4 regions of the Streptomyces sp. NPDC037288 genome follow, and region 1 is predicted to be linked to each of the others. Evidence: riboswitches for the same ligand, from Rfam matches in the RefSeq annotation. Region 1 holds a riboswitch; each other region holds the start of a gene.
The links. A riboswitch is a leader RNA that binds a small molecule or an ion and turns the genes downstream of it on or off. The one in region 1 is predicted to bind cobalamin.

Region 1 (5,820 bases):
CTGTCCACCGTGCAGATCGACTTCCACCAGCCGGCCCGCTTCGACCTGCACTACATCGGCGCCGACGGCGCCAAGCACCGCCCGGTGATGGTGCACCGCAGCATCATCGGCAGCGTCGAGCGGGCCGTCGCCCACCTCATCGAGGCGCACGCCGGCGCCTTCCCGGCCTGGCTGGCCCCGGTCCAGCTGGTGGTGCTGCCGGTCGCCGAGGAGCAGGAGGAACAGGCGGCGGCGGTCGTACGGCAGGCCCTGGAGCTGGGCCTGCGGGCGGAGCTCGCCGGTCCCGCCGGCGGCACCCTGGGCGCCCGGATCCGCGCGGCCCGCCTGGTGCCGTACCAGGCGGTGATCGGCGCCCGTGAGGCCGGGGCCGGGCTGGCCGCCGTACGCCTGCGGGACGGCCGGCGCCCCGGGGAGCTTCCGGTGCCGCAGCTGCTGGCCCGGATCACCGCCCGGGTGGCCGCACGCGGCACCGGGCTGTGGGACTGATCGCCGGTGGACCGACGGCTGTGCGACTGATCGCCGTAGGGCTGATCGCCGTGCGCTGATCTAGGGTTTGAGCGTCGGTACGACGAAGGAGGCCGCTGTGACCGGTCAGCCCATCCCCGTGATCATCGACTGCGACACCGGCGTCGACGACGCCCTGGCCCTGCTGCTCGCCGTACGCCACCCCGGCCTGGACCTGCGGGCGGTGACCTGCGTGGCCGGGAACACGGACGTCGACGGCGTGGTCCGCAACACCCTGACCGTGCTGGAGCAGGCGGGCGCCCCGGACATCCCGGTGGGCCGGGGCGCCGAACGCCCGCTGATCGAACCCGCCCGCTCGGCCCGGCATGTGCACGGCTCGGACGGCATGGGCGACCTCGGCCTGCCCGCACCGGCCCGCCGCCCCGCCGACCTGGACGCGGTCGCCCTCCTGCGCCGCGAGATCCTCGCCTCCCCCCGCCCGGTCACCCTCATCCCCACCGCACCGCTGACGAACATCGCTCTGCTGCTGCGCAGCCACCCCGAGGTGACCCGCAACATCGAGCGGATCGTCTTCATGGGCGGCGCGGTGGCCGTCGGGAACGCCACGCCGGTCGCCGAGTTCAACGTCTGGCACGACCCGGAGGCGGCGGCGATCCTGCTCACGGCCGGCGTGCCGATCACCATGTACGGCCTGGACGTGTTCATGCAGGTCGTGGTGGACGCCCCGGACGTCCACCGGCTGCGCGCGAGCAGCGACCCCGGCACCCGGCTGGCCGGCGAACTCCTCGCGCACCGGCCGACCACGCAGGGAGAGGCCCCGGAGGCGGAGGAGGCGGGCGGCCTCGGCGACGCGGGCGCGGTGTGCGCGGTCGCCGACCCGGACGGCATCACCACCCGGCTCCTGCCCGTCGAGGTCTCCCTGGCGCCCGGCCCGGCCCGGGGCCAGACGATCGTCGACCGCCGCCCCCGCCCCGGCGAGTCCGAGATCCACGAGGGCAGGCGCGAACAGGCCCTGGTGGACGTGGCGTTGCAGGTGGACGTGGACCGGTACGTCAAGCTGTACCTGCAGACCGTGGAGCGCTAGCCGAGGCGGACCGCGGGCAGACGATTGTCGTCGGCCTCGACGACCAGGATGCGGCGGTGGCAGCCCGGACTTGCGGCGGTGGACGGCCAGATCACTCGCGATATCGGGGCGGTGGAAGGCGACGGTGACCGCCACCGTCCGGCACCTGAGCCACGGGCGGGCGTCCCGCCTCGGCACGCAGTGGTGCTAGTCGGCGGCGGCGGGCTTCGCCGTCCAGCGTTCCTCCACCTTGGCGAGGCGCCAGTAGGACAGTGCCGCCGCCCACACCACCACGAACAGGCCGACGATGAGGTAGCCGACGTTGTCCAGGTCGAGTCCGGCGATCCAGCCCGTGACGCCGTCGTGCAGGCCGAACTTCTCGTGCAGGACGCCGACCAGCTCGATCGTGCCGATGAAGAAGGCGACCGCGATGGACAGGCCGGTGATGGCGAGGTTGTAGAAGACCTTGCGGACGGGGTTGGAGAACGCCCACTGGTAGGCGAAGTTCATGAAGGTGCCGTCGAGGGTGTCGAACAGGCTCATGCCGGCGGCGAACAGCAGCGGCAGGCAGAGGACCGCGTACCAGGGCAGACCGGCCGCCGCGCCCGAACCGGCCATCACCATCAGCGTGACCTCGGTGGCCGTGTCGAAGCCGAGCCCGAACAGGAAGCCGAGCGGGAACATCTGGCCGGGCCGGCTGATCGATTTGGTGAGGCGGCCGAGGATCCGGTTCATGAAACCGCGTGCGTCCAGGTGCTGTTCGAGCTCCCGCTCGTCGTACGCCCCGGCGCGCATCGCCCGGAAGACCCTGAGGATGCCCACCAGGGCGACCAGGTTCAGGGCCGCGATGAGGTACAGGAACGTGCCGGAGATCGTCGTCCCGAGGAAGCCCAGCACCTGGTGGGTGCGTGAGTGCTCGTCCATCACCTTGCCGGCGAGCCGGGTGCCGCCGGCGATCAGCACCGCGAGGACGACCACCACGCTGGAGTGCCCCAGCGCGAACCAGAACCCCACCGACACCGGCCGCTTGCCGTCGGCCATCAGCTTGCGCGTGGTGTTGTCGATCGCGGCGATGTGGTCGGCGTCGAACGCGTGCCGCATCCCGAGGGTGTAGGCGGTGACGCCGAGCCCGATCCCGAAGGCGTCGGTACCGACCCTGTAGTGCTCGGGTACGACCAGCAGGAAGAGGATCCCGAAGGCGACGACGTGCAGGGCGACGATCACCGCCAGCAGTCCCGCCGTCTTCAGGGTGTCCTCGCGCCGCCAGCGGAAGGAAGCAGCATCGGCCATCGGGTTGAACGCTCCAGCACCTCGTGGATCACTTCGAAGTGCCGTGGCCGGTCTCCTGGCTTGGGGGGTCGTGCGTCCGCCGTCCCTGCCTTCCCAGTCGTACGACCGACCAGTGGCCCGGCTGCTGCCGGACGGGACGAGAACTCCCCGATCACAGTGGCGAGGGCCGCGTCGAGTTCTCATCGACTTCCCGAGCACCACGGCCCGCCCACCGTACGGGTGCGAGCCGGGCACTGCATAGCTGCGCACCCGTGCAGGTATGCAAGATCACAGAGCCGCCTGCGAGGATGGCGCCATGCATCTCGTGCCTGCCGACCGAGCCGACCGGCGCACCATCGACGGTCACCGGGTGTGCGAGGCGATCGCCGCCATCGGTGACGCGGACCGGGTGCGCGCCTGGGCCGGCCGCTTCTCGCTGCTGGCCGACGCCAACCGGCTCGCCCTGCTCCTCGCCCTGCACCGCACCGGCCCGCTCGCCGTCTCCGACCTGGCCGTGGCCACCGGAATGAACGATCCCGCCGTCTCCCAGGCCCTGCGGCTGCTGCGGGCGGCGGGCGTCGTGGCCGGGGAGAAGGAGGGGCGGGTGGTGCGGTACCGCGTGGTGGACGCCGAGGTGCGCGCGGTGCTGGACCACTGCTGACACGCTCCCCCGCGCGTCCTTGCGAAGGTTCCCTTTCCGGGTCATGTGGACAGATCTGTACTGTCGTCCTCCCCGAAGGGATCCCGTATGGCCCCTATGGCAGACCGCTCCTTGGACCTCTCCTCCAAGAACCCCGACTGGTGGCGCCAGGCCGTCATCTACCAGGTCTACCCCCGCAGCTTCGCCGACGCGGACGGCGACGGCCTCGGCGACCTGCGCGGCATCACCCAGCGCCTGAGCCACCTCGCCGGCCTCGGTGTCGACGCCCTGTGGCTGAGCCCGTTCTACCCGTCGGAGCTGGCCGACGGCGGCTACGACGTCGCCGACCACCGGGACGTCGACCCCCGCCTCGGCACCCTGGGCGACTTCGACGCCCTGGTCGGCGAGGCCCACCGGCTCGGCCTGAAGGTCGTCGTCGACATCGTCCCCAACCACACCTCGCACCAGCACCCCTGGTTCCAGCAGGCCCTGCGCTCCGCCCCCGGCTCCCCGGCCCGCGACCGCTACGTCTTCCGGCCCGGCCGGGGCGCGCACGGCGAACGGCCGCCCACCGACTGGCAGTCCGTGTTCGGCGGAAGCGCCTGGCAGCGCGTCCCGGACGGCGAGTGGTACCTCCACCTCTTCGCCCCCGAACAGCCCGACCTCAACTGGGACAACGAGGAGGTCCGCGCCGACTTCCGCACCACCCTGCGCTTCTGGTCCGACCGGGGCGTCGACGGCTTCCGCGTCGACGTCGCCCACGGCCTCGCCAAGGACCTCACCGAGCCGCTGCGGGACGTCGGAGACATCGGCGCCACCGGCGAGACGGCCCTGCCGCGCGTCCCGCCGGGCAGCCACCCGTACTGGGACCGCGACGAGGTCCACGAGATCTACCGCGACTGGCGCAAGATCCTCGACGCCTACAGCCCGCCGCGCACCGCCGTCGCCGAGGCCTGGGTCCCGGGCGCCCGCCGCGCCCTGTACGCCCGCCCCGACGAACTCGGCCAGGCCTTCAACTTCGAGTACCTGGAGACCGGGTGGGACGCGGAGGAGCTCCGGCAGGTCATCACCGACTCCCTCGCCACCGCCCGGGCCGCCGGCGCCTCCGCCACCTGGGTGCTGTCCAACCACGACGTCGTACGGCACGCCTCCCGCCTGGTGCTGCCGCCCGGCACCGACCCGGCGGCCTGGCTGCTGTCCGGCGGCACCGCGCCCGCGATCGACACCGGGGCGGGCCTGCGCCGGGCCTGCGCCGCGACCCTTCTCATGCTCGCCCTGCCCGGATCCTCCTACCTCTACCAGGGGGAGGAACTCGGCCTGCCGGAGGTCGCCGACCTGCCCACGTCGGTCCTCCAGGATCCGATCTGGGAGCAGACGGGGCATGTCCGCAAGGGCCGCGACGGCTGCCGGGTGCCGCTGCCGTGGACCAGGAGCGGACCGTCGTACGGCTTCGGGCGCGGCGCGGCCTGGCTGCCGCAGCCGGCGTCCTTCGCGTCGTACGCCGTCGAGGCGCAGAAGGGGGCGGAGGGTTCGACCCTGGAGCTGTACCGCACCGCCCTGCGCCTGCGCCGCAAGCTGCTGGAGGGCGAGACCCTGACCTGGACACCGGACGCGCCCGCCGGGGTCCTGGACTTCACCCGCTCGGAGACCTGGCGCTGTGTCACGAACCTCACCGCCGAGCCGGTGCCGCTGCCGCCGGGCGAGGTGCTGCTGGCCAGTACGCCGCTCGACGGGAGTGCAGTCCTCCCGCCCGACACGACCGTCTGGCTGGCCTAACCCACGGTCGGGCTCGGGCTCGCCCCCGAGCCGCCCGCGATGCCGTTGATGTCGACGGGCGTGGACGTGGGGTTCGGGGGCGGAGTGAGGACCACCTCCGGCTGGCCGGCGGCCGGGGGTGGCGGGGTCAGGTCGGAGTTGGGCAGCTTCGGCGGGGTCGTCTGCTGGAACAGGGTCTGGTCGAAGTCGACCAGGCCCGTCTTCTCCATCACCGTCATGTGGTCCAGAACCGTGTTGTTGGCCTGGTCGGCGAGGGCGCGCACCAGCGAGTTCTTGGTGGTGGAACGGATCTTCGAGATGGTGTTGAAGATCGCGCCGTGCGTCATCCGCAGGATGTTGGCGAAGTCGCTGTCGAACTTCTTGCCGCTGTCCGCCTTCAGCTGGCTGACGAAGCCCTGCTGCTGGGGGCTCGCCAGGTTGGGCAGCGTGATGTTCAGCATCGGTGCGATCTTGCGGCAGGTGATGTCCAGTGCCGCGTGTCCGTCGACCAGGTGCTTGCTGGCCGTGATGACCCCCGGCGTGGTGCCCTTCTGCAGCCCTATCTGCCCCACCGGGTACTCCCAGAGACCGGCGGCCCGCACCTTCACCACGAAGTCCCGGTCCTGCT
Region 2 (5,820 bases), on a different contig from region 1:
GGGAGTTGATGTGCTTGTACAGCGTCAGGACCAGGTTGTTCGCGACGATCGAGTCACCCGTCGCGAAGAAGGCCACCAGCCGGCCGATCAGGTGCTGCTCGGCCGGGGTCAGCTTGGCGAGGTCGGCGACGTCCGAGTGGAGGTCGACCTCCTCCACGGTCCAGGTGTTCTTGATGGCGTCCCGGTAGCGCTCGTAGAAGTCCGGGTAGCGCATCGGGCGGAGAGTCAGTTCGAAACCCGGGTCGAGCAGGTTGGTGTTACGGGTGGTCATTACTGGCAGGCCTCGCAGGACTCGGGGTTTTCCAGGGAGCAGGCGACCGCGTCGGGATCAGCGGCCTGCTGGACGGGGATGGTCTTCTGGGCCTGCGCCCGGGCGGCGCGGGCGATGCGCGTCGCGGGCCGCGAGCGCAGGTAGTACGTCGTCTTCAGGCCCGACTTCCAGGCGTACGCGTACATCGAGGAGAGCTTGCCGATGGTCGGCGTCTCCAGGAAGAGGTTGAGCGACTGCGCCTGGTCGAGGAACGGGGTCCGCGCCGCCGCCATGTCGATCAGGCCGCGCTGCGGGATCTCCCACGCCGTGCGGTACAGGGCCCGTACGTCGGCCGGGATCCAGGCGAAGTCCTGCACGGAGCCGTTGGAGTCGCGCAGCGCCTCACGGGTCCGCGCGTCCCAGACGCCGAGCTCCTTCAGATCCTTCACCAGGTACGAGTTGACCTGCAGGAACTCACCGGACAGCGTCTCGCGCTTGAACAGGTTCGACACCTGCGGCTCGATGCACTCGTACACGCCCGCGATGGAGGCGATGGTGGCGGTGGGCGCGATCGCGAGGAGGAGCGAGTTGCGCATGCCGACGGCCGCGATCCGCTCGCGCAGGGCCGCCCAGCGCTCGGGCCAGGTGAGCTCGGCGTCGTAGTGGTCGGGGTGCAGGACACCCTGGGCGGTACGGGTCTTCTCCCAGGCCGGCAGCGGGCCGCTCCGCTCGGCGAGGTCGGCGGAGGCCTCGTACGCGGCGAGCATGACGCGCTCGGCGATCCGCGTGGACAGGGCCTTGGCCTCCGGCGAGTCGAACGGCAGGCGCAGCTTGAAGAACACGTCCTGCAGACCCATGGCACCGAGGCCGACGGGCCGCCACTTGGCGTTCGACCGGCCCGCCTGCTCGGTCGGGTAGAAGTTGATGTCGACCACGCGGTCGAGGAAGGTGACGGCCGTGCGGACCGTCTCGTCGAGGCGCTCCCAGTCGATGTCCCCGTTGCTCACGAACGCACCGAGGTTGACCGAGCCCAGGTTGCAGACCGCCGTCTCGCCGTCGTCCGTGACCTCCAGGATCTCCGTGCAGAGGTTGGAGGAGTGGACGACGTGACCGGGCAGGGCCGTCTGGTTGGCGGTGCGGTTGGCCGCGTCCTTGAAGGTCATCCAGCCGTTGCCGGTCTGCGCGAGGGTGCGCATCATCCGGCCGTACAGCTCACGGGCCGGGATCGTCCTCTTCGCCAGGCCCGCGTCCTCGGCCTTGCGGTAGGCGGCGTCGAACTCCTCGCCCCACAGGTCCACCAGCTCCGGCACGTCCGCCGGGGAGAACAGCGACCACTGCGCGTCGGCGTTGACCCGGCGCATGAACTCGTCCGGGATCCAGTGCGCGAGGTTCAGGTTGTGCGTACGGCGGGCGTCCTCACCGGTGTTGTCCCGCAGCTCCAGGAACTCCTCGATGTCGGAGTGCCAGGTCTCCAGGTAGACGGCCGCGGCCCCCTTGCGCCGGCCGCCCTGGTTCACGGCCGCCACCGAGGCGTCCAGGGTCTTCAGGAACGGCACGATGCCGTTGGAGTGCCCGTTGGTGCCGCGGATCAGCGAACCGCGGCTGCGGATCCGGGAGTACGACAGACCGATGCCGCCGGCGTGCTTGGAGAGCCGGGCCACCTGGTGGTAGCGGTCGTAGATGGAGTCCAGCTCGTCCAGCGGGGAGTCGAGGAGGTAGCAGGACGACATCTGGGGGTGCCGGGTGCCGGAGTTGAAGAGGGTGGGGGAGGACGGCAGGTAGTCGAGGCGGCTCATGAGCCCGTAGAGCCCGGCGACTTCGTCCACGGAGCGGACGCTGTCGTCCTCGGCGAGGCCTGCGGCGACCCGCAGCATGAAGTGCTGGGGGGTCTCGATGACCTTGCGGGTGATCGGGTGCCGCAGCAGGTAGCGGCTGTGCAGCGTGCGCAGCCCGAAGTAGCCGAAGCGGTCGTCGGCGCCGGTGTCGACGAGCGCGTCCAGCCGCTCGGCGTGCAGCCGCGCGAACTCGGCGGTCCGGTCGGCGATGAGCCCCTCGCGGTGCCCCACGGCCACGGACCCGGTGAAGGACGTCACGCCCTGCGAGGCCGCCTCGGCGCGGATGGTGAGGGTCAGCAGCCGGGCGGCCAGCCTGGAGTAGGCGGGGTCCTCGGAGATGAGCCCGGCGGCGGCCTCCGTGGCCAGCTCGCGCAACTCCGCCTCGTCGGCGCGCGCCGACCGGCCGCGCAGCGCGGCGGCGGCGACCCGGCCGGGGTCGGCGTCGGGGAGGTCGGCGGTCAGCTCGGTCAGGGTCCGCAGCAGCGCGGTACCGGGACCGTCGGTCTCCAGGCCGCTGGCTGAAGCCGGATCTGCTGGCGCGATGGTCACGTGGGGCTCTCCCTCGCTCGGCACGGGGGCCTTGCGGAGGGCAGGGGGCAGCCACGAGCGCACACGGCGTCGCGTCCACCGGCCCACTCCGCGAGGCCCGGACGTCTCAGGGCACACCGGCCGGACGGCCGGGTGCGCTGTCGACAGGTCCTCGGACTGACTCCTGTGCACGGCGTTCACGGGAACGGACATGCACAAGTACACCGTTGCGGGACAGTTCCGGATTCGCACCGGATTCCCCTGCGACGACAGCGAGGATGAGCATACATCTAGTGCCGTGCTGTCGTGTCACCCCCAGATGTTGTGTCGGCTCGGCTTCGGAGGGTCAACTCCCGAGGTGCAGGGCCCGGCTGGGCACCGGACCGGTTCCGGGACGCGACGGCCGGGCGCACACGCGGACGGAAAGCCGCCCGTACGCCCGGCCGAGGTGCGGCTAGTGCGCGCTTGCCGCCGTCGCCGGTGGCAGTTCCGCCTGCACGCCGGGGTCGCCCGCGTCCGCCGTGTAGTCGTCCGGGCTGGTCTCGTCGACGCCCTCGGGGGCCTTGACGGCCTTGAGGACGAAGGTGAGGACCACGGTCACGGCGACGTTGAGCACGAACGCGGTCAGTCCGATGTAGCCGATCTCCCCGATGCCGGGGATCTCCTTGGCCGAGCCGCCGAAGTGCTTCTGGGTCGGCGAGGCGACCCCGTACGCCGCGACCGTGCCGTACACCATGCCGACCGCCCAGCCGGCGAGCAGCGCCCAGCGGTGGAACCAGCGGGTGAACAGGCCGCCGACCAGGGCCGGGAAGGTCTGCAGGATCCAGATGCCGCCCAGCAGCTGGAAGTTGATCGCGACCGTCTTGTCCATGGTGAGGACGAAGACCAGGGCGCCGACCTTCACCAGCAGTGAGACGATCTTGGAGACCTGGGCCTCCTGCCTGGGCGTGGCGTCCGGCTTGATGAAGTCCCGGTAGATGTTGCGGGTGAAGAGGTTCGCCGCCGCGATCGACATGATGGCCGCCGGCACGAGTGCGCCGATGCCGATCGCCGCGAAGGCCACACCCGCGAACCAGTCCGGGAACATGTCCTCGAACAGCTGGGGGATGGCCAGCTGGCCGTTGGTGACCTTGACGCCGGCCGCGATCGCCATGAAGCCCAGCAGGGCCAGCAGACCGAGCATCAGGGAGTACAGCGGCAGGATCGTGGTGTTGCGGCGGATCACCTCGCGGCTCTTGGAGGACAGGGTCGCGGTGATCGAGTGGGGGTACATGAAGAGCGCGAGCGCCGAGCCCAGCGCCAGGGTGGCGTACGTCCACTGGCCCGCTTCCGGCGGCGCGAGCGCGCCGCGCGGCTTGCCGGTGGCCGGGTTGACCTGGCTGAACGCGTGGCCCGCCTTGGCGAAGACGTCGTCGAAGCCGCCCAGCTTGATCGGGATGTAGATGATCGCCACCGCGATGACGACGTAGATCAGCGCGTCCTTGACGAAGGCGATCAGGGCCGGAGCGCGCAGGCCGGAGGAGTAGGTGTACGCCGCCAGCACGCCGAAGGCGATCAGCAGCGGCAGGTCCCGTACGAACCAGTTGGTGCTGCTGCCCCCGCCCACGCCCATCACGTCCAGCACCGCCTGGATGCCGACGAGCTGGAGCGCGATGTACGGCATCGTCGCCAGGATGCCGGTCAGCGCCACCGCCAGCGACAGGCCCTTCGAGCCGAAGCGCCCGCGCACGAAGTCGGAGGTCGTGACATAGCCGTGGCGGTGGCTGACCGACCACAGGCGCGGCAGGAAGGTGAAGATCAGCGGGTAGATCAGGATCGTGTACGGCACCGCGAAGAAGCCGGACGCGCCCGCCGCGTAGATCGCCGCCGGTACGGCCACGAAGGTGTATGCCGTGTACAGGTCGCCGCCGAGCAGGAACCACGTGATCCAGGTGCCGAACGACCGTCCGCCCAGGCCCCATTCGTCCAGGGAGTGCTCGTTCTCGGCCCTGCGCCAGCGTGCGGCGAGGAAGCCCATGACCGTGACGGCCAGGAAGAAGAAGACGAAGACGCCGAGCGCGACGCCGTTGACACCGTCCTTCACTTCGCCTCACCGCCCTTGTGAGCGCGGGCGCGCTGGTCGCGCTGCCACAGCTGGTACGCGGTCATGGTGAGCGCGGCGGAGACCAGCACCCAGAGCATCTGGTACCAGTAGAAGAACGGGATCCCTATGAGGGCCGGATCCGTCCTGGCGTAGGAGCCGACCCAGAGCATCGCCACGAAGGGCGCGACGAGGCACAAGGCTATGATCACCCGGACCGGGGTGACGACCGGTGGTCTCACTTCAGGTGTGTCGGACATGCCACGGCTCTCCGTCCCCTCGCTGATCACCTGTGTAATGCGCAGGCAATCTAGGTGACGGTGTCGCGGCAGTGGAAGACCTCGTCCGCATATCGGCATATCGATTCAGCGAAGGTCCACCGGCCGTACCCCCGGGCCGTGTTGAGTATCTCTACTCGGCCGGCCGCTTGAGCCGCGCCACGAACTTGTAGCGATCCCCCCGGTACACCGACCGCACCCACTCCACCGGCTTGCCCTCGCGGTCCAGGGAGTGGCGGGAGAGCATCAGCATCGGCAGGCCCACATCGGTGCCGAGCAGGCCCGCCTCGCGCGGAGTGGCCAGCGAGGTCTCGATGGTCTCCTCGGCCTCGGCGAGGTGGACGTCGTAGACCTCGGCGAGGGCGGTGTACAGGGACGTGTACTTCACCAGGGAGCGGCGCAGCGCCGGGAAGCGCTTGGCGCTCAGATGCGTGGTCTCGATGGCCATCGGCTCGCCGTTGGCCATGCGCAGCCGCTCGATGCGCAGCACCCGTCCGCCGGCGGTGATGTCCAGCAGCCCGGCGAGCCGGTCGTCGGCGGTGATGTAGCCGATGTCCAGCAGCTGCGAGGTGGGCTCCAGCCCCTGGGCGCGCATGTCCTCGGTGTAGGAGGTGAGCTGCAGCGCCTGGGAGACCTTGGGCTTGGCGACGAAGGTGCCCTTGCCCTGGATGCGTTCGAGCCGGCCCTCCACGACCAGCTCCTGCAGGGCCTGCCGGACGGTGGTGCGGGAGGTGTCGAACTCGGCCGCCAGAGTGCGCTCGGGCGGCACCGGCGTGCCCGGCGCCTGCGTCTCCGTCATGTCGAGCAGGTGCTTCTTCAAGCGGTAGTACTTGGGCACGCGCGCCGTAC
Region 3 (5,820 bases), on a different contig from region 1:
GACGTCCAGGAAGCGGCGGTAGTCACGGACGCGGCGCAGCAGGAACCGGGTGCGGTAGTAGTCCCACACATGGTGCAGGTCCAGGACCCGGCCGGGCACTTCGGCGCCGCGCCCGTCCGCGAGCCGCGCCCGTACGTCGGCCACGCCCACGTCGAGCAGCGCGAGCACCGCTTCCAGCTGGCTGTGGTGCTTCTCCAGCGGGCCGCCGGCGCGGCTGGCGACCTGCCACTGGCGCAGTTCCTCCTCCAGCCCGGCGACGGCGTGCAGCCGCGTGGCGGCGCGCCGGACGGAGAGCGGGGCGGGGCCGGTCACGCGTCCTCGGCCGGCTCGGTCTCGGTCTCGGATTCGTCGGCCGGCTGGGGCGGGGCCTCGAGCACGGCCGCCGGGTCGTCGGAGGCCTGCTCCAGCAGCAGGGGCGGTACCGGCTCGGCGTCGAGGCCGCGTCCCGGCTGCACGGGCCCGTACTCCTCGCGCACCCCGCCGAGCCAGGTGCCGCGCAGCCGTACCACCCGGAAGAGCGGCGTGAGGGCCTCGCCGATCCACTGGAAGCCCAGGTGTCTGCTGCCGGCGAGCCGCGCCGAGCCCGCCAGGTCGAGCAGTTGCAGCGGCCCGGTGCCGAAGGACGTGGCGAGGCGCAGCTCGGCCGAGGCGCCCGCCTCGGCGGCCACCAGCACGGCGGCGGCGTCGGCCCGGACCACCTCGGTCACGGCGAGCAGCCCGGCCTCCCACCGGCCCTGCCAGTAGCGGCGGACGAGTGTGCCGGCCAGGGCACGGGTGTCCGTCAGGCCGCTTGCGGCCAGGCCCTGGTACGCCACCAGCGCGGCCCGCTGCCGGGCGAACCGCAGCAGGACTCCGGCGTCCGCGTCGACGAGGGCCGTGAACAGCGGGTCCGTGGTGCCGGAGGCCTTGAAGCGGACCTCGATCCCGCCGCCGGCGTCGTGCACGAACGCGCCGCGGGCCTCGGGTGCCGTCGTGTCGAAGGTGATCGCGCGGTCGGCCAGTGTCCCGGCCGCGCGGACGGACCCCCGCGAGTCGTGCAGGACGTCCCCCACGGCGATCTTCTGCAGCAGGGGCCAGGCCAGCCACCAGTCTCCCCACGCCTCGCGCATGGCGTCCCGGTACACGGCGAACGCATGGACCACGGCGTTCAGCTCCTCCCCTGTCCCGCCCGAGCACCTGCGCGCAGGCTAGCAGCGTCCCACCCGGGACACGCCCGAACTTCCGTCTCTCCCGCGGGCGTTGCCTCCGCGTTCTCCATCCGTGGATGGAGGACGGTGGAGACCGGTGGATCCCGGTCGGGGGCTTCTCCATCGACCCGTGGGTGGTGGTGATCGGCTGGGTGCGCGGAGCACTCTTGAGACATGGGTTCTCTTCACTCGGCACTTGTCCTGACCATCGACGTCTGCGTCCTCGTCTTCGTCGCGGCCTGGGTCGCGGGCGCTGTCTACTTCGGTGTGAAGAGCCGGTCCGGACTGCGCGGCTGGGTGCGCGGACTGCGCCGCACACTGCCGCGCCGGCTGCTGCTGAGCGCGGGCGTCGCCGTCTTCTTCACCCTGGTCGGGCGCTCCGAGGGCTTCTGGCGCCGGCTGCAGTACTGGCAGCCGGCGCCGGCGCTCCTGGGCGTCCTGCTCGCCGTCGCCTCGACCGCCCTGCTGCTGTGGGCCCGCTGGGTGCTGGGCACGATGTGGGCCAGTGTGCCGACGGTCCGGGAGCACCACGAGCTCCGGACGGACGGGCCCTACCGGCTGGTCCGGCACCCCATCTACACCGGGCTGCTCGGCTTGGTCACCGGTTCCATGCTGGCCTGCGGTTTCGGCGTCTGGGTGGCGTTCCTGGTGGTCGCCGTCCCCTGGCTGCTGCACCGGGTCAGGACCGAGGACGGCCTGATGGCCCGGCAGTTCGGCGCCGCCTACGACGCCTACCGCGCCGAAGTCCCGGCCCTGATCCCCCACATACGCCGCACGGGCCACCGGGCCGGCCGGCGCCCCGCGGGCAGCGTGCAGCGGTAGCCCAGTCGCTTGCCCCCACCGCGCCTCGAAGGGCGCGGGCGGTGACGGCACACGCGGCGCTCCGCCCGGTGATGGCATGATGACCGGCGACATAGGGCGACGGCGGTCCGAGGAAGCCGGTGTGAATCCGGCGCGGTCCCGCCACTGTGACCGGTGAGCGAGTTCCGGCAGGCCTCCCCCCGGGGGGGGCAGGCCGGGCGGGCGACGACCCGGGAGCCAGAGACTCACGCGGTCGCCTCCTCGACGCACTCCGGGGCGGATCTCCCCGGGAGGGGAGTGGCATGGGCGTGTCCGAGAGGCCGACGCGAGAGGCGTCCGGCGGCGCTGTGACGGGAAGCGCGGCAGCACCGTGCCGGGTCGTCGTGTGCCGGGACTGCTGCTGCGGCAGTCCCAAGGTGCCCGGGGTCGATCACATGGCGCAGACCGCACGGCTGAGGGCGGAGATGCCGGTGCGGATCTCCGACTGCCTCGACGTGTGCGACCAGGCCAACGTCATCGTCGTACAGCCGTCCACGGCGGGCCGGGCCGCCGGTGCGCGGCCGGTCTGGCTCGGACTCGTCAACGATCCGGACGCGACCGAGGACATCGTGACCTGGGTGCGGGCGGGCGGCCCGGGCGTCGCTCCCCAGCCGGACATCCTCGACCTGTACACCTTCACACCGCCGCGGCGCCGTGCGGATCCCCGTTGACCCGGGGGTCCGGTTCGGCACCGAGCCGGCGCAGGACGCCACCGTGCGGGGCGAGCTGCCGACGCGCACTCCGCGCACAACTTCGGCCCGCGACCGTCGGGTTGGACCCCGCCCGCGCCGCCGTCCCACCGGCCTCGCACCGTCACGCCTGGTGAGAGGGAAAGATCACGGCGGCCGGAGGCGGTCTTGGCCGTGCGCGCGACACGCGGTACGGTCGGTCCGATATCGACGACGGCGAGACGGAAGCCGGTGGGAATCCGGCACGGTCGCGCCACTGTATGCGAGACGCCCCCGCGGCATCCCGTGAGTCAGACCCGTGGCCGTCGTCCTGTGCACCACCGAGATGGGACGCGAACTCCCAGAGGAGGTTCTGCCATGGCGCAGACCGTCGCCCAGCCGACAGCCACCACCCCCGTCGTTCCCGCCACGCTGCCGCTGAAGGCGATTGCTCCCTGGGCGGTCTTCTTCGGCATCCTGATGCTGATCCTGCTCTACTTCGTCGGCGCCGAGCAGGGCGCCACCTCCGTGCTCAACGGCACCGACGTCCACGAGTGGGTGCACGACGCCCGCCACCTGCTCGGTTTCCCCTGCCACTGAGGCAAGGGGACACCGCACACCCATGAACTCCGCAACGGTACGGAACCTCCTCGTACGGGGCATGCTCGCCGGCCTGGCGGCCGGCGTGCTCGCCCTCGTCGTGGCGTACGTCCTCGGTGAGCCGAGCGTCGACAAGGCGATCAGCTTCGAGGAAGCCCACTCCCATGAACACGAGATGGAGGTCGTCTCCCGTTCCCTGCAGTCCACCGCCGGCCTCGCCACGGGAGTCCTCGTCTACGGCGTCGCCTTCGGCGGCATCGCCGCGCTCGCCTTCTGCTTCGCCCTGGGCCGCGTGGGCCGCTTCAGCCCGCGCGCCACGGCACTGCTGCTGTCGGGCTGCGCCCTGCTCGCCGTGTACGTCGTGCCGTTCCTGAAGTACCCGGCCAACCCGCCGTCGGTGGGCAACGCCGACACCATCGGCAAGCGGACCACGCTGTACTTCCTGATGATGCTGCTCAGCGTCCTGCTGGCGATCGCCGCCACTCTCCTGGGCAAGCGCCTGGCTCCCCGCCTGGGCACCTGGTGGGCGACGGTCGTCGCGGTGGCCGCGTTCGCCGTCGTGATCGGGCTGGCCTACCAGTTCCTGCCCGTCGTCAACGAGGTGCCCAAGGGCTTCCCGGCCACCCTCCTGTGGCGGTTCCGGCTCTCGGCACTGGCGATCCAGACCACTCTGTGGGGTGGATTCGGCCTCCTCTTCGGCGAGCTGGCCGAGCGCCTGCTGAAGCCCGAGCCGGCGACGGCCGGGAGCGGGCGAGCGGTTCCGGCCGCGCACTGACCCCTTCCGGACAACAGAGGGCCCTTCGGAACCATCCGGGGGCCCTCCGGCGTTCTCCGGACACCGACGCGCACGGGACCACCGGCAGGGCACGGAATCCGGCGGACCGGCCGCGGATCACCTCGGTGAGGAGTGGAGGAACCGAGTGGCCAGAGCCCCACAGCCCCGCCACATCACCTTCGGTGGCCGCGACGCGGTCGCCCTCACCCTGCGGGAATACGAGCAACTGGTTGCCAGCCGACGGCAGACAGGCGGCCAGAGCGCCCGCGTGCGGGTACTCGCCCAGCAGGCCAAGCGCACCGAGCAGCTCCTGCACGACTTGGAAACCCTGATAGCGGCCTCCGGGGACGGCTGCCGGGGACGGTCCCACCCGGCGCCGCCGACATGCCCCGACCGCGAAGCCACGGAGCCGAGCGCCGACGGCACCTGCCTGCGCTGCGCGATAACGGCCCTGCTGCGCCGTCACCGGGACTCGGCAGCGTGAACCGCCGGCCGGCGGCGCCTAATCGGCGTCCGGAGCGGCAGGCGGACGCCCCAGCCGCAGGTTCCAGCGCCCGGCCCGGCCACTGAGTTCGGTCACGCTCAGCGGCGGCACGTCGAGGCGCCAGAACACCGTGGCGGACATCCCCAGCGCGTCGACGACGGCCGCCCGCACCACCTCCGGCTCGACGACGGCGACCGCACGCTCCTCCACGGCCTGCGCGTCGGCCAGCCACCGCGCGACCCTTGCGCACAGGTCCTGCACGGACTCACCCCCATGCGGTGCGCAGCCGGGGTCGGTGAGCCAGCGGCCCACCGCCTCCGGCTCGGCCGCCCCCACCTCCTGAAGGGTGCGGCCCCGCCAGCGGCCCACGTCGAGCCCCGCCAGCTCCGGCACCGGCACCCCGTCGAGGCCCAGCGCCGTGGCCGTCTCCCGGCAGCGCGTGCTGGGGGAGACGGACACACGCCCCGCGGCGGGCAGCGACCCGGCCGCCGCCCGGGCCCGCGCCGCGCCGCCGTCGTCGAGCGAGCCGCCGTCGTCGAACCGCGTCTGCCGCAGCGACGCGCTCATGGCGGGGGAGACGAGAAGAACTCGGCTGGTCAAGCGGTCGCTCCGGCTGCTGTTGTCAGGGGGCGGGACTGGATCGGAGGCCCGCTGGGCAGGGGGGTTCAGCAGTGTACCCACGTCCGCGACGCACGCGATCGGCACTGACCAGCGGCCGGCCTCCGGGCGCCCCGGACCACCAGCCGGCCGGCTCATGCGCGAGTGCTCGCCTACTCGCTGGGTCGCAACACCGTCGACATCGCCCCCCGGGTACGGCCCCTGTGCCGAGCGCTTGCGAGCCGACGCCCCGCTACGTCGTCACGGGTTCCAGCCGAAGCGTCCGTACCGGCCAGGGTGGTGGCCCGGCCGGGCCGAACCAGACCCGGACGTCCTCCCCGGTGCGGACGGGCAGGAGGGGATAGTCGTTCTCGGCGTGCTCGGTGCGGTGCAGCGCATGGGACGGGCCCAGGTGCCGGGCGGCGTACGCGTCGAAGGCAGCCGCGTCGGACGGCCGGCAGACCGTCGCCACCACCTCGCGGGTGCCCGGCTCCGGCGCGAACCCCGGGCCCCGCAGCAGCAGGACGTCGTCGCTGTCCACCATGGTGGCATTGGCCGTGTCGCGGTACTTCCGCCAGACCGGGCCGGTGTAGAACGCCTCCAGCGCGCGCCGGCGGTGCACCATGTCGGGGAAGGCGCGCAGCCAGACGAAACGGTCCGGGTCGTCCA
Region 4 (5,820 bases), on a different contig from region 1:
GCTACGGGATGGGCAAGAAGCGGATGGTCCGCTGGATCCGGTCCTTCAGCAACGAGGTCAGGCGGAAGACCGGCCGCCGCCCGGTGATCTACACGACCACCCAGTGGTGGAAACTGTGCACCGGCAACAGCCGCGCGTTCTCCGGCAACCCCCTGTGGATCGCCCGACACGGCACCTCGCGGCCGGGGAAGCTGCCGGGCGGATGGCAGTACTGGACCATCTGGCAGTCCGGCACCAAGGGCCGGCTGCCGGGTGACCAGAATCTCTTCAACGGGTCCACGAGCCGGCTGCGGACCCTCGCGCGGGGCCGGTAGCCATGGGGCGCCTGGGCCGCGGGGGCCGAACGGAACACCACTCCCTCCCTACGGACACCGCGACGCCCGCCTCAGTTCATCTTCCGTTCACCCAGGTTGCCTACGTTCGTCCAGCCAATGACCTCGAACGATTGCCTGGGTAAATGGAAAGCTTCTCGCTGATCCTCGCGATTGTGGTGGTAACCGCACTCGCGTTTGATTTCACGAACGGTTTCCACGACACCGCGAACGCGATGGCCACCACCATCTCCACAGGCGCCCTGAAGCCGAAGATCGCGGTAACCATGTCCGCCGCCCTCAACCTGGTCGGCGCCTTCCTCTCCGTGGAGGTCGCGAACACGATCTCCAAGGGTCTCGTCGACGAGGCCGGCATCCGTCCCGAGGTCATCTTCGCCGCCCTGGTCGGCGCGATCCTCTGGAACCTGCTGACCTGGCTGGTGGGTCTGCCGTCCAGTTCCTCGCACGCCCTGATGGGCGGTCTGATCGGCGCCACCGTCGCCTCCGCCGGCTTCGGTGCCGTGCACGGCGACGTGCTGGTCACCAAGGTGCTGCTGCCCGCGGTCGCCGCGCCGGTCGTGGCGGGCCTGGCGTCGCTGCTGGCCACCCGCTTCTCCTACGGCATCGGTGGCAAGGCCGAGAGCGAGGCCACCCGCAAGGGCTACCGCGCCGGCCAGATCGCCTCCGCCGGCCTGGTCTCGCTCGCCCACGGCACCAACGACGCCCAGAAGACGATGGGCATCATCACCCTCGCGCTGATCGCGGGCGGCGCCATCGCCCCGGGCTCCAACCCTCCCACCTGGGTCATCCTCTCGGCCGGCCTGGCCATCGCGCTCGGCACCTACATCGGCGGCTGGCGCATCATCCGCACCATGGGCACGGGCCTGACCGACCTGGAGCCGCGCCAGGGCTTCGCCGCCCAGACCAGCGCCGCCACCGCGATCCTGGCCTCGTCCCACCTGGGCTTCTCGCTGTCCACCACGCACGTCGTCTCCGGTTCGGTGATGGGCGCGGGCCTCGGCCGCAAGGGCGGGGTGGTCCGCTGGTCCACCGCGACCCGGATGGCCGTCGCCTGGGTGCTCACCCTCCCGGCCGCCGCGCTGGTCGGCGCGGGCGCCGAGTCCGTCACGGACCTCGGTGACTGGGGCACCGCCGCGGTCGCCGTCTTCCTGGTCGCCGCGAGCGCCGCGATCTGGAAGATCTCCCGCCGTGAGGTCGTCGACCACACCAACGTCGCCGCCGACACCGAGGAGCCGGCCGGCGTGGTGACCACCGCCATCGCCGCGGTGACCCCGCCCCCGGCGGGCACGCTCGCCGGCGACCTGACGGCGACGATCGCCTCCCCGGCCGCCGCCGAGCCCGCGACCCCGGCCGCCCCGCCGGCCGCCACCGTCTGACCCCGGTCACCCCGGTTACCGAAGGAAGCATCATGAAGATCGACTGGGCGGCCCTCGGCTCCGTCTTCGGCGTCAGCCTCGCGTTCGCGGTGGGCCTGGTGGCCCTGTTCACCCTCGGCGTGGGCGGTCTGGCCCGGCGCGAGAAGGCCGCGGCCCAGGGCGGTTCCGCCGGCCTCGCCGTCACCGGCGCCTACGTCTGCTTCGCCGCGTGCGCGGCGGCGGTGGCGTACGGCATCTACCTGATCGTGGCCAAGCCCTGACCCACCCTGCGAAGGCCCCCCTCCCGCTCTCCGCGGAAGGGGGGCCTTTCCCATGCCCCGCACGCCCCGCGATGTGGGGATCGGCACACTCTCCCCGTGCAGGTCAACGGCAAGTTGACGGCCGTTCCGGGCGCGTGGTGGACTGCCCAGGCCATCTACGGCGGCAGGAGAGGAAGCCGGTGCGAATCCGGCGCGGTCCCGCCACTGTCACCGGGGAAGAACCCCCGGGAGCCAGGAACTCTCACCGCCGAATCTCGTCGAACCAGGGCGCGGACACCCTGAGTGAGGACACGGATCGCCATGCTCGGCTGCCGAAGGACAAGGACCCGCACCAGGCCCGCTCCTGTACCCACGGCCGGCTGAGCCGATGGGTGCCGATCGCATGTACGCGTACGGCGCCGCCGCCGGCCTTCTCGGTGACCTCCTCCTCGGCGATCCGCGCCGTGGACATCCGGTCGCCGTGTTCGGGCGGGCGGCCGCTGCCGTGGACCGCGCGTTGTGGCACGACCACCGCGGCTGGGGCGCCCTGCACACCGTCGTGTGCGCCGGAGGCGCCGTCGCACTCGGCACGGTGGCCGCAAGCGCCGTACGCCCCTCTCCCACCGCCTCCCTCGCACTGACCGCCGCCGCCACCTGGGCGGTCGTCGGCGGTACGTCGCTCGCCCGCGAGGCCCGCACGATCGGGCGTGCGCTGGAGGCCGGGGACGTCGAGGCGGCGCGGGCGCGGCTGCCTCATCTGTGCGGCCGGGATCCGCAGGCACTGGACGCCGACGGGATCGCCCGGGCGGTGGTCGAGTCGGTCGCCGAGAACACCTCCGACGCCGTCGTGGGGGCGCTGGTGTGGGGGGCCGTGGCCGGGGTTCCGGGGCTGCTCGGGTTCCGGGCGGTCAACACCCTGGACGCGATGGTGGGTCACAGGTCCCGCCGGTACCGGCGCTACGGCTGGGCCTCCGCCCGGCTCGACGACCTGGCCGGCTGGCCGGGGGCGCGGCTGACCGCCGTACTCGCCGCCGCGGCCGGACCCGACCCGCGCGGTGCCCTGCGCGCCTGGAACGCCGACGCCCACCGGCATCCGAGCCCCAACGCCGGGCCCGTGGAGGCCTCCTTCGCGGGCGCCCTCGGCGTACGCCTGGGCGGCACGCTCTCCTACAGCGGCCGGGTCGAACACCGGCCGGTGCTGAACGGGGACACCGGACGGGCCGTCCGGGTCACCGACATCGACCGGGCCGTACGGCTCTCCCGCCGCGTCGGCCTGCTCGCGCTCGGCACCACGGTCGCCGCGCGCCACCTCGTCAAAAGCCTGAAGGGACGTGGCAAGTGAGCGGGGGTCTCCTCGTCGCCGGCACCACCTCCGACGCCGGCAAGAGCGTCGTGACGGCCGGGATCTGCCGGTGGCTGGTGCGCCAGGGCGTGAAGGTCGCGCCGTTCAAGGCGCAGAACATGTCGCTCAACTCCTTCGTGACCCGGGAGGGCGCGGAGATCGGGCGGGCCCAGGCCATGCAGGCCCAGGCCTGCCGGATCGAGCCGACCGCGCTGATGAACCCGGTGCTGCTCAAGCCGGGCGGCGAACGGAGCAGCCAGGTCGTGCTGCTGGGCAAGCCGGTGGGCGAGCTGAGCGCGCGCGGGTACCACGGGGGGCGCCAGCAGAAGCTCCTCGGCACGGTACTGGACTGTCTGGCCGAGTTGCGGGGCACGTATGACGCGGTGATCTGTGAGGGTGCGGGCAGCCCGGCCGAGATCAATCTGCGCCGGACCGACATCGTGAACATGGGGATCGCCCGCCAGGCACGCCTGCCGGTGCTGGTGGTGGGCGACATCGACCGCGGGGGCGTCTTCGCGTCCTTCTTCGGGACCGTCGCCCTGCTCTCGCCCGAGGACCAGGAGCTGGTCGCCGGGTTCCTGGTGAACAAGTTCCGGGGCGATGTCTCCCTGCTGGAGCCGGGCCTGGAGATGCTGCACGGGCTCACCGGGCGGCACACCTACGGCGTGCTGCCCTTCCGGCACGGGCTCGGCATCGACGAGGAGGACGGACTGCGGGTGTCGCTGCGCGGCACCGTCCGGGAGTCCTCCGTCGCTCCCCCGGTCGGCGAGGACGTGCTGCGCGTCGCCGTCTGCGCGATCCCGCTGATGTCCAACTTCACCGACGTGGACGCGCTGGCCGCCGAACCCGGTGTCGTGGTGCGGTTCGTGGACCGGCCGGAGGAGCTGGCGGACGCCGATCTCGTGGTGGTCCCGGGCACCCGCGGGACCGTGCGGGCACTGGAGTGGCTGCGCGAGCGGGGCCTCGCGGACGCGCTGGTCCGGCGGGCCGCCGAAGCACGCCCGATCCTCGGCATCTGCGGCGGCTTCCAGATCCTCGGCGAGCACATCGAGGACGAGGTCGAGTCGCGGGCCGGCGCGGTCGACGGGCTCGGCGTGCTGCCCGTGCGGGTGCGGTTCGCCCGCGAGAAGACCCTCACCCGCCCGGCCGGAGAGGCCCTCGGCGAGCGCGTCGAGGGGTACGAGATCCACCACGGCGTCGCCTCCGTGGACGGCGGGGAACCCTTCCTCGACGGCTGCCGGGTCGGCCAGGCCTGGGGCACGCACTGGCACGGTTCGCTGGAGTCGGACGGCTTCCGGCGGGCCTTCCTGCGCGAGGTGGCCGCCGCCGCGGGCCGCCGCTTCGTGCCGGCGCCCGGCACCTCCTTCGCCGCGCTGCGCGAGGAGCAGCTCGACCGGCTCGGCGACCTGATCGAACACCACGCGGACACGGACGCGCTCTGGCGGCTCATCGAGTCGGGCGCGCCGCAAGGACTGCCTTTCATTCCACCGGGAGCGCCCGCATGAGCACAGTGTTGTTGTTGTCGACCGCCGACACGGATCTGCTGGCGGCCCGGGCCTCCGGCGCGGACTACCGCATCGGCAACCCGACCCGGGTGGACGTCCGCGAGGAACTGCCGCGCCTGCTCGAAGGGGCCGACCTGGCCGTCGTACGGCTGCTGGGCGGCAAGCGCGCCTGGGAGGAGGGGCTCGCCGCGCTGAAGGCGGCCGGGATCCCGACCGTGCTGCTGGGCGGCGAGGCCGTCCCCGACGCGGAGCTGATGGCCGAGTCGTCGGTGCCGGCCGGTGTGGTGGCGGAGGCGTTGAAGTACCTGGTCGAGGGCGGGCCCGCGAACCTGCTGGAGCTGTCCCGGTTCCTGTCGGACACCGTGCTGCTGACCGGTGAGGGCTTCGAGGAGCCGCGGAAGATGCCGGAGTACGGCGTCCACGGCTCGTACCGGATCCAGGGCGGCCGGCCGACCGTCGGGGTGCTCTTCTACCGGGCGCACGAGCTGAGCGGCAACACCGCCTTCGTGGACACCCTGTGCGAGGCGATCGAGGCGCAGGGTGCCAACGCCCTGCCGGTGTACTGCGGTTCGCTGCGCGGCGCGGACGCCGGGCTGTACGAGCTGCTGGCGAAGGCCGACGTGCTGGTCGCCACGGTGCTCGCGGCCGGCGGCACCCACGCCTCGCAGGCGTCGGCGGGCGGCGACGAGGAGTCCTGGGACATCGGGGCGCTCGCGGATCTGGACATCCCGGTGCTGCAGGGCCTGTGCCTCACCTCCTCGCGGGCCGCGTGGGAGGAGTCCGACGCCGCCCTGTCCCCCATGGACGCGGCGATGCAGGTCGCGATCCCGGAGTTCGACGGGCGGCTGATCACCGTGCCGTTCTCCTTCAAGGAGCAGGGCCCGGACGAGGTCCCGGTGTACCTCGCCGACCCGGAACGGGCCGCGCGGGTGGCCGGGATCGCCCTGCGCCACGCCCGGTTGAAGCACAAGCCGAACGCCGAGAAGAAGGTCGCGCTGGTCTTCACGGCGTACCCGACCAAGCACT

Region 2: linked by a shared signal. The riboswitch ahead of ACZ7GZ_RS22620 (ribonucleoside-diphosphate reductase subunit alpha) and the one ahead of nicT (Nickel transporter NicT) in region 1 are both predicted to bind cobalamin.
Region 3: linked by a shared signal. The riboswitch ahead of ACZ7GZ_RS14985 (CbtB domain-containing protein) and the one ahead of nicT (Nickel transporter NicT) in region 1 are both predicted to bind cobalamin.
Region 4: linked by a shared signal. The riboswitch ahead of ACZ7GZ_RS28275 (cobalamin biosynthesis protein) and the one ahead of nicT (Nickel transporter NicT) in region 1 are both predicted to bind cobalamin.

Annotation. Positions count from the first base shown of each region.
Region 1 is NZ_JBVJVY010000006.1:231,158-236,977, forward strand. It holds gene thrS (threonine--tRNA ligase) at 1-486, shown strand, start outside; gene ACZ7GZ_RS10015 (nucleoside hydrolase) at 584-1,549, shown strand; gene nicT (Nickel transporter NicT) at 1,736-2,818, opposite strand; cobalamin riboswitch at 2,847-3,035, opposite strand; gene ACZ7GZ_RS10025 (ArsR/SmtB family transcription factor) at 3,114-3,458, shown strand; gene ACZ7GZ_RS10030 (glycoside hydrolase family 13 protein) at 3,555-5,213, shown strand; gene ACZ7GZ_RS10035 (DUF4142 domain-containing protein) at 5,210-5,820, opposite strand, start outside.
Region 2 is NZ_JBVJVY010000020.1:69,475-75,294, forward strand. It holds gene ACZ7GZ_RS22615 (ribonucleotide-diphosphate reductase subunit beta) at 1-271, opposite strand, end outside; gene ACZ7GZ_RS22620 (ribonucleoside-diphosphate reductase subunit alpha) at 271-2,634, opposite strand; cobalamin riboswitch at 2,760-2,899, opposite strand; gene mctP (monocarboxylate uptake permease MctP) at 3,068-4,696, opposite strand; gene ACZ7GZ_RS22630 (DUF3311 domain-containing protein) at 4,693-4,953, opposite strand; gene ACZ7GZ_RS22635 (GntR family transcriptional regulator) at 5,105-5,820, opposite strand, start outside.
Region 3 is NZ_JBVJVY010000010.1:133,081-138,900, forward strand. It holds gene ACZ7GZ_RS14965 (hypothetical protein) at 1-312, opposite strand, end outside; gene ACZ7GZ_RS14970 (hypothetical protein) at 309-1,142, opposite strand; gene ACZ7GZ_RS14975 (methyltransferase family protein) at 1,362-2,009, shown strand; cobalamin riboswitch at 2,120-2,234, shown strand; gene ACZ7GZ_RS14980 ((2Fe-2S) ferredoxin domain-containing protein) at 2,291-2,698, shown strand; cobalamin riboswitch at 2,897-3,036, shown strand; gene ACZ7GZ_RS14985 (CbtB domain-containing protein) at 3,074-3,295, shown strand; gene ACZ7GZ_RS14990 (CbtA family protein) at 3,318-4,070, shown strand; gene ACZ7GZ_RS14995 (hypothetical protein) at 4,216-4,554, shown strand; gene ACZ7GZ_RS15000 (histidine phosphatase family protein) at 4,573-5,154, opposite strand; gene ACZ7GZ_RS15005 (NIPSNAP family protein) at 5,405-5,820, opposite strand, start outside.
Region 4 is NZ_JBVJVY010000029.1:53,408-59,227, reverse strand. It holds gene ACZ7GZ_RS28290 (lysozyme) at 1-314, shown strand, start outside; gene ACZ7GZ_RS28285 (inorganic phosphate transporter) at 458-1,708, shown strand; gene ACZ7GZ_RS28280 (hypothetical protein) at 1,741-1,968, shown strand; cobalamin riboswitch at 2,090-2,231, shown strand; gene ACZ7GZ_RS28275 (cobalamin biosynthesis protein) at 2,336-3,289, shown strand; gene ACZ7GZ_RS28270 (cobyric acid synthase) at 3,286-4,794, shown strand; gene cobN (cobaltochelatase subunit CobN) at 4,791-5,820, shown strand, end outside.